2 regions of the Paenibacillus sp. FSL R5-0914 genome follow, and region 2 is predicted to be linked to the other one. Evidence: riboswitches for the same ligand, from Rfam matches in the RefSeq annotation. Region 2 holds a riboswitch; the other holds the start of a gene.
What was found. Region 2 has a riboswitch for cyclic di-AMP ahead of MKX60_RS08460 (alpha/beta fold hydrolase). Riboswitches for the same ligand answer to the same signal wherever they lie in the genome.
Positions count from the first base shown of each region.

Region 1: it holds a riboswitch for cyclic di-AMP, as region 2 does, so the genes downstream of both, MKX60_RS03755 (3D domain-containing protein) here and MKX60_RS08460 (alpha/beta fold hydrolase) in region 2, are expected to answer to the same signal.

Region 1 is NZ_JBBORH010000001.1:873,945-878,370, reverse strand. It holds gene MKX60_RS03765 (HD domain-containing protein) at 1-529, shown strand, start outside; gene MKX60_RS03760 (TatD family hydrolase) at 641-1,411, shown strand; cyclic di-AMP (ydaO/yuaA leader) riboswitch at 1,609-1,838, shown strand; gene MKX60_RS03755 (3D domain-containing protein) at 2,120-3,283, shown strand; gene rnmV (ribonuclease M5) at 3,460-4,011, shown strand; gene rsmA (16S rRNA (adenine(1518)-N(6)/adenine(1519)-N(6))-dimethyltransferase RsmA) at 4,008-4,426, shown strand, end outside.
Region 2 is NZ_JBBORH010000001.1:1,903,762-1,908,187, forward strand. It holds gene MKX60_RS08445 (endo-1,4-beta-xylanase) at 1-208, shown strand, start outside; gene MKX60_RS08450 (Nif3-like dinuclear metal center hexameric protein) at 320-1,114, shown strand; gene MKX60_RS08455 (hypothetical protein) at 1,199-1,372, shown strand; cyclic di-AMP (ydaO/yuaA leader) riboswitch at 1,594-1,778, shown strand; gene MKX60_RS08460 (alpha/beta fold hydrolase) at 1,885-2,694, shown strand; gene selD (selenide, water dikinase SelD) at 2,851-3,909, shown strand; gene mnmH (tRNA 2-selenouridine(34) synthase MnmH) at 3,967-4,426, shown strand, end outside.

The DNA of each region.
Region 1 (4,426 bases), 1.0 Mb from region 2:
GCTTTTCCAAGAGGGGTACAATTTTAGTTTCATGATTAATCCGCTGGAGGATTTGTTCCGTGGTGAGGTGACAGTGAAGCAATATTTAATGCTAGATGAAGCACTGGTACAGACGGCTTTTATGCAGTGGACACTTGAGAAAGATGAGCTACTAAGTGACTTGTGTACCCGTTTTATTCATCGTAAACTGTATAAATATGTTGAGGTGGAGAATCTCGATACAGATATGATTTCTGAAATTCGCAGCAGTTTTGCGGCAGCGGGACTTCACCCAGAATATGATTTGGAGATTGATTTTCCGACAGATCTGCCCTATGATGTGTTCCGTCCGGGAGAAGCTTTTGACAATAAACAAATTCTGCTGCTTGATCGGCATGATCATCTGCGGGAAATTTCAGAGGTGTCGGATATTGTGCGTTCTATTAGCGGCATTCACCGTGGAAGATATCATCTTTATTTTCCTCAGGATAAGTTGAGAAATGCGCTTACGCGATTGCCTGCTTCTATTGCAGAGATTTTTGCAAAATAATACAAGAAAATATGGGATTTTTGACAAGAAGAGTAGAAATATAAGATATAACGGATAGCTTGAAACTTATATTGTCTTATATTTAAAAAAGAACAAGGAGTGAGGGTTAAAATGTTTCTGTTTGACACACATACGCATCTGGATGCACCTCAATTCGACGAGGATCGCGAAGAAGTTATCGCTCGTGCTGTAGAAGCAGGAGTTAGCAAGATGATTAATATCGGATTTAATCGGGAGACGATTCCCTCAACGATGAAGCTGGCGGAATCTTATGATTATATTTATGCGGCAGTGGGTTGGCATCCTCAGGATGCAATTGATATGAAAGAAGGAGATCTCGATTGGATTGCTTCTCTATGCAGTCATAAAAAAGTAGTGGCTATTGGTGAAATCGGACTGGATTATTACTGGGATACTTCTCCCAAGGATGTGCAACATGAAGTTTTTCGCAAGCAAATTGGACTAGCCCGTGAACTAAATATGCCGATTTGTATTCATGATCGTGATGCCCATGAGGATGTTGTACGGATTTTACGGGAGGAAAAAGCAAATGAGGTTGGAGGCGTGATGCACTCGTTCTCAGGAAGCTGGGAAACAGCTAAAATGTGCTTGAATCTTGGTTTTCATTTATCCTTTGGAGGACCCATTACGTTCAAAAATGCAAGAGTGCCAAAAGAAGTGCTTGCGCAGACCCCACTAGACCGATTATTGATCGAAACCGATGCTCCATATTTGACTCCACACCCCTTCCGCGGGAAGCGAAATGAGAGCGCTCATGTGAAGCTTGTAGCAGAGGCAGCAGCTGAAATTAAAGGGTTAACATGGGAAGAATTGGCTAAAATAACGTATGCGAACGCACTGGAACGATTTGGGATTGAGTGAAAACGGGAGCAAAACAGGCGAAAAATAGAGAATGGCCGATATATTAAACTTTTTTAATATAAAAACGGCTGAATATTACAATATTTTAACCATATTTTTGCGTAAACGTGGTTGAATCGTCCTTTACAACATGCATCAAAACAGGATATCATCTTTTCAGTGATGTGAGCTGTGTTATAGTGACAGCCATTGATTCATGGATCGTCTCGCTGAGTCTCCGTATGGAGAACGGGGGAACCAATATTGACCTGCCGCATGCCTGTATTTTAAATACGGTTTAGACGTGCCGTAGGACAGTATTTGATTTCTTCACGTGGTCTTTGGGGTGAATTTAAGGGCAACCGCCATGAGCGGGTGACCTGAAATAGGGCGTCTCTCTTTCGTCCGAACCCGACAGCTAACCCCGTAAGCGCAAGTAAGAGAGGCAACCTCGTGCACAAGCATTCTCTATTCTGATATTGGAGAAGCCACGAAAGAGTCCTCAGTTGAACTCTTTTTAGGCTTTTTTATTTTTGAATAAATAGAATGTTGCCCACATACTGTTATATAACAGAGGTGGGAGTAGCTGTGCCGAGCAGGCGATCCATGAGCAGGAGACGCTAAGTTATTACGTGCGTGTCCTGTGACAATCTCAAATAGTTTCGTCAAAGGAATTCAGTCCTCATGATATACAATTGACGACGGGGCTATGTAAGGAGGATGGAGAGAATGGGCGTATTCCAACCAGAAGTATCCCATGATTCGCAGTCATCCAGCAGGTCTTTCGCATTACGGTGGGAGCAAGTAAATACTCGCGTACTTTTACTTGCAGGCGTGATTTCAGTCGCTATCGCGCTACTTATTCTGCTGTACGTACACGGTCAAAGTAACAAACAATTATTTTTAGTAATAGACGGGCAAACACAGACGCTTGAAACGCGAGAAGCGCTTCTTGGTGATGTGTTGGAGAAAGAGCAAATTTCGCTGCAGCCGCATGATGAACTATCTTTAGGACTGAGTGATGAAATAAAAGACGGTGACCGTGTCGTTATCAATCGTGCGCAGAAAATTAGTCTTACTGCGGATGGAGCAACAAAAACGTTATATACGACCGAAGACACAATTGGTAAAGCAATTGAGAAAATGGGCATTACCCTAGAAGGTCATGATAAGATTTTCCCTTCGTTAGACACCACCATTTCTGCAAACATGGAGGTTAAGATTGTTCGCATCAACAAACAGACTGTACAGCGATCAACTAACTTACCCTTCAGAGTCATCAAGACAGCAGACCCCTCCCTTACTGTGGGAACAGTTAGAGTGGCACAGGCAGGCAAACCAGGCGTCATGATTCAGCATATTGAAAAGATCTACCAAGACGGAGAACTGGCCTCTATGCGCATGATTGGTAAGGAAGTACAAACGGTAACGAAAGATAAGATTATTGCCGTTGGTACCAAAGCACTTCCTAAGCCGGCTGTAGCTAAGACTACAACAACTTCCAAATCAAACACCACTTCAAAAACGGCTAAGGTTAGCGCCAAGACTAATAACGTCACAAGCAAGGCTGGCGTAGACTTTGAGTACAAGAAGATGATTAAGAACGTCTCCATGACAGCTTATTCATCAGAAGAGCCAGGTATTGGTACCAAAACTGCCTCCGGAACACGCGTAACGGAAGGTCGTACAATTGCGGTAGACCCGAATGTAATCCCTATTGGCTGGTGGGTATATATCGAGGGGCTTGGATTCCGCCGAGCAGAAGATACTGGCGGTGCCATTAAAGGCAATAAAGTAGATGTCTATTACGATTCACTGAGCCATGTCCGTAATTTCGGTCGTAAATCACGTACCGTTTATGTGATTGGACCTGTGAAGCCGGAGTTAAACTAGGCTGAAGCTTTTGCAAATTATTCTTTGATAAGCTATAGTGATGATAACCGTTAAGGAACGCCAGATGATCATTTCGTTGATCGCAGAGCAACCGCTCATCACTTATACATTCTTTAACCAAAAGAAGAGGAGCGAAACCTCTTCTTTTTTGCTTTTTTTGGAAGGAGTCAAGAGATATGATTAAGGAATTAATTGTCGTTGAAGGTAAGAGTGATACCGTCGCTGTTAAACGTGCTGTAGAAGCAGATACGATCGAAACAGGGGGCTCGGCTGTAGACCGGACCGTAATTGCGAAGATCGCGCTTGCTATGGAGCGTAGAGGAGTAATTATCCTTACTGACCCGGATCACGCGGGTGAACGAATTCGTAAGATTGTGTCCGCAAAGGTGCCGGGCTGCAAGCATGCCTTCATTCCGGAGAAGGACGCAACCCGCAAGGGAGATATTGGTGTGGAGAACGCTTCTCCAGAGGCGATTCGTCATGCGCTGCGGAATGTACATACCTCTTTTGAAGGTGCACCTGCTTTAATTGGACTTGATGATCTAATGGCCGCTGGAATGCTTGTACATCCTCGGGCAGCTGAAAGACGTATGGCACTTGGTAATTTGCTTGGAATCGGATATTGTAATGGCAAGCAGCTGTACAAGCGGCTGGCGATGTTTGGAATTACGCGGGAGGAATTTGCCGGAGCTCTCGCCCAAATTGATCAGGGGGGCATTACTTCATGAGTGGTAGAGAGGAAATTTCGACTCCAAAACGGACGAAAGAAATTATTCAACGTTATGGATTCAAGTTCAAGAAGAGCTTAGGACAGAATTTTTTGATTGATCAAAATATATTGGACAAGATTGTTGACGCTGCTGGGCTAGATAGTGAATCAGGGGCATTGGAAATCGGTCCTGGGATTGGTGCCCTGACGGAGCGTTTGGCGCTAACCGCTGGTGCGGTGACTGCTGTGGAGATCGACCGTAGGCTGATTCCTATTTTAAGGGACGTACTTTCCCCTTATCCGCATGTAAAGGTTCGTAATGATGATGTTCTGAATGTAAATCTGCAGGAGCTGTTCAAAGAAGATTTTGCATCCGTGAACAAGGTAAGCGTAGTTGCCAATCTGCCGTATTATGTAACTACTCCGATTCTGAT
Region 2 (4,426 bases):
AGCAGATCGATATGAAGCGATGTTCGCACTGCTGAGAGAATACCGGGACGTGATTAGTTCGGTCACGTTCTGGGGAGCAGCGGATGACTATACCTGGCTGGATGATTTCCCTGTTCGTGGGCGGAAGAACTGGCCGTTCCTATTCGATGAAGGGCATAAGCCGAAGCCAGCTTTCCATCGAATTATCACCTCTGCCACGAAATCATAGAGTGGGCAAGCTGCTCAAATAATGAACTGTGAACCCGTCCTTATATCGATTAAGGGCGGGTTATTTATAAGTTGATAGATTAGTAGTATGGATCTCAAAGGGCGGATTAAAGTGAGCGTGACAATTAGAACGATTCTGGAAGATTTAATAGGAGCCATGGAACAGATAGATGGGACTGTGGATACTCTTAAGCCGGGGAATCCGGAAATGGTGATTACAGGTATGGTTACGGCATTTTGCGCTACGCAATATGTTGTGGAACGAGCGGTTGCTATGAACGCCAATTTGTTGATCACACATGAAGGTGTGTTTTACAGTCATCATGAGACGAGCAAGTGGTTAGAGGCTGACCCTGTGTCTCGCGCGAAACGGAGTTTGATTGAGCGTTCTGAACTGGCTATTTTTCGTTATCATGATTATTGGCATCGGCATCAACCGGATGGGATCATGGTGGGCTTGCTACGAGAGCTTGAATGGTCAGCCTATGTGGTTGAGCAGCAATCCACTGCTACAATCCTATCGATTCCAGCTATGACGGTAAGTGAAGCGGCTCTGTATATAAAAAGAAAGCTAGGCATCTCCTATGTACGTGCTGCCGGAGACCTATCCCAGACATGCAGACAAGTGGGGATATTAGTAGGTTACAGAGGAGGTGGGACGATGGCTATTCCTCTTTTTAATCAGCATAATCTTGATTTAATTATTGCTGGCGAGGGCCCCGAATGGGAAACTCCAGAATATGTGAGGGATGCTGTCCACCAAGGCAGATCAAAAGCGCTGATTATGTTAGGTCATGCGGAAAGTGAAGCTCCAGGAATGAAATATTTAGCTGAAGTTCTGGCACAGAAATACCCAATGATTCCTACTTATTTTATTGCTGAACAACCGGTCTATCAGCTGGTTTAATTCGTATAAACCGAAATGAAGAATAAATTTGCATATTATGGAGAAAATGATTGGAAACCAGGTCACTGAGAAAGGAGTGTTTCAATGGAAATTCCTTTGGAGGCTGATGAAGTGTTAAGTCGTATCAAAAAGCTTCAAATCGATGGAAGCTCGATCAGCAAAAAACAAGTGAAGCAAAGCGATCCTGATCTTATGAGAAGTGCGCTGTTCTTTTTTCCGAGCTGGGAGCATGCATTGAAAAACGCCGATCTGTTGTAGCCATATGATTGTATAACGAAGCCGAGTGGTTCAGGGATTGATCTCTGATGGCCGCTCGGCTTTTTTTAGATATATTGAGTAAACAAGAGCAAAAGAAAGAGAAAACGAAGTGTATGCTCAATATGAAATGAAAAGCATGGCTTTCAACATTATTTTGCCCACGGCTCAACTTTACAAGAAACCTTACACGGAGTATGATTCATCACATAACTGACAATTACATAAGAAGTCCGCTTAATTTCCGTTAAGGAAAGCGGGGGAACCAACAACTGGGAACCAGTGTAACAATCGGTACTAGTTATGGGGTGAATCCTGTTCCAGGTGCAGAAATGCATCCATGCAGGTAGGGCAACTCTCACTGCCCGAATCCGACAGCTAACCTCGTAAGCGTATGGAGAGAGGATGAATGGCGTATTTGATGATGAATAGCCACAGAGAATCCCTCTGTGGTTTTTTGCTGCGTTAAAAAGCAGATATAGTTGTAGAACCTATCTATGAAAGAGGTGTTAACTTTGCCTATTGCTAAACTGAATGGAACTTCGCTCTATTACGAAATCAATGGAACAGGGGCTCCGGTTGTGTTTATCCATGGACATGGATTAACACATAGTATGTTCAAGCCACAATTGGAGTATTTTTCTGATAAATATAAAGTGATTCTGTGTGATTTACGGGGGAATGGCAAATCAGGTGAATTACTGCAGGCCCCAAACGAGATTATTGAAACCCAATGTCTAGATATAATTATGCTATTGAATGATTTGGGTATTCGTGAGGCTGTTTTTGTTGGGAGTGCCTATGGGGGGCTCGTCGTTCAGCATATTGCGAAACAATACCCAGAGCGAGTAAAAGCGATTGTTGTCGCGGATAGCTTTTGTAGAAGTCAGGCGTCAACGATAATTGGTAAAATCCAGCTTATGGCTGCTTATTGTAGCTGGTTAATGTATTACGCTCCAAGTGAGCTTGTACTGCCTTCGATTCGTATGATGTACCGGGAACGCTGGAATCTGGCTTATAACGAGATTAGAAGAGGACTTCTCGATAAACGTCCACGGGAATTGTATCGGCAAAGGCTGGCTACGAGCCATGTGGATTACACTAGATGCTTAAAGTCTTTTAAGCGTCCCGCCTTATGTATTGTAGGTGACTTTAGTGAATTTGGAGTTAATTGTATGAAGGATATGGTGTCTCAGCTGCCACATGCTCAGTTAGTGATCATCCCTAACGCATTAGATCCTAGTAATCTGTGTCAGCCGGAGAAATTTAATGCTATACTTCAGCGGTTTTTGGAGAAACAGCAGGAAACTCAGCAGATTAGTTGATCTTAGTGGTAAGTGAGAAATGAGGGGCGTCCCATAGCCGGGGAGTATGTACTGGCTACGGGGCGTTCTTCTGTATGTCTGTATTTTGTACAATGCTGTCTACTGATGTAAGATTAAAGATATTCGAGATTAACTATCTAAAGGAGCTGAGTCATGATGTCTCAAGCCGAAACCATAAAATTGACCTCATTATCTTCAAAAGGGGGCTGCGGCTGCAAAATCGGTCCCGCCGATCTCATGCAGGTTATTCGCAGTCTACCACCAACCGTTCCTAATCCGGATCTACTTGTAGGTTTGGATACCAGTGATGACGCTGGGGTATATCGATTAAGTGATGATCTGGCGTTAGTGCAAACTGTTGATTTTTTCACGCCGATCGTGGACGACCCTTATTCCTTTGGGCAAATTGCAGCAGCTAATGCGTTAAGTGATATTTATGCTATGGGCGGCAAGCCGCTTACAGTGCTTAATATTGTGGCCTTCCCTATTTCTGTTTTGGACAAAAGCATTCTCGGTGACATTTTGCGCGGTGCAGCAGATAAAGTGCAGGAAGCAGGAGCAACGCTTGTGGGCGGACATTCCATCGACGATAAAGAGCCTAAATTTGGATTGGCCGTTACGGGCCTTGTGCATCCGGACAAAGTAAGAACGAATGCAGGTGCGCAGGCAGGAGACAAGCTGATTTTGACTAAACCTATCGGTGTGGGCATCTTAACGACTTCTATTAAAAAGGATCAGCTATCCACAGAAGAAACTACACGCCTTACGACAGTCATGTCTACATTGAATAAAAAAGCGGCTGAAATCATGGAGCCCTATGATGTACATGCTTGTACAGATGTTACCGGATTCGGGTTGCTTGGACATGCCTCGGAAATGGCAAAAGGGAGCAATCACGGACTGATTATTCGTCAAGGCAATGTACCGATGCTGCCAAGAGTAAGAGAGCTCGCGGAGCAGGGCTTTGTTCCAGGCGGCACTAAGAATAACTTTGCTCATTTGGAGGGCAGTATTCTTTATCCGGAAGAGATGGACCAATTAAGCCGCTATATTCTGTGTGATGCTGTGACTTCCGGTGGATTGCTGATCTCTGTTGCTCCTGAACAAAGTGAGGATTTGCTAAAAGAGTTAGTAGATGCAGGTGTAGAAGCAGCATTGATCGGAGAGGTAACGGAAGAGCATCCGGGTCTGATTGCAGTTATAGCTGCGCAATAACGCTGGAGTTCAGCTTAGAGGCGACCTAAGAAGTTAGCCACCAGAGGAGAGAGCGCATTGTTTCAGGATATTACATTGGAAGAACTAAGAGTGTTAAAGAATAAGAAGCAGATCACCGTTATCGACGTTCGATCTCCTTCTGAATATAAAGATGCAACGCTGCCGGATAGCTTGAATATTCCCTTTTTTGATGATGAGGAACGGGCTGAAGTAGGTACGTTGTATAAACAGACAAGTGTGCAGGCTGCGAAAGAACGCGGTTTGGAGATTGCTGCTGCGAAGCTACCTTCCTTTGTCAAAGAATTTGCTGCGATTCAAGGGGACAAGGCTGTATTCTGCTGGAGGGGAGGTATGCGCAGCCGTACAACTGCGACCGTACTTTCTTTAATGGATATTCACGCTTACCGATTGATTGGCGGCTATAAAGCTTACCGTAAATGGGTACTCGATGAACTGGAGTCCTATGAATTCAAGGCGAAGCCTTATGTCATTCATGGAAATACGGGTACAGGTAAAA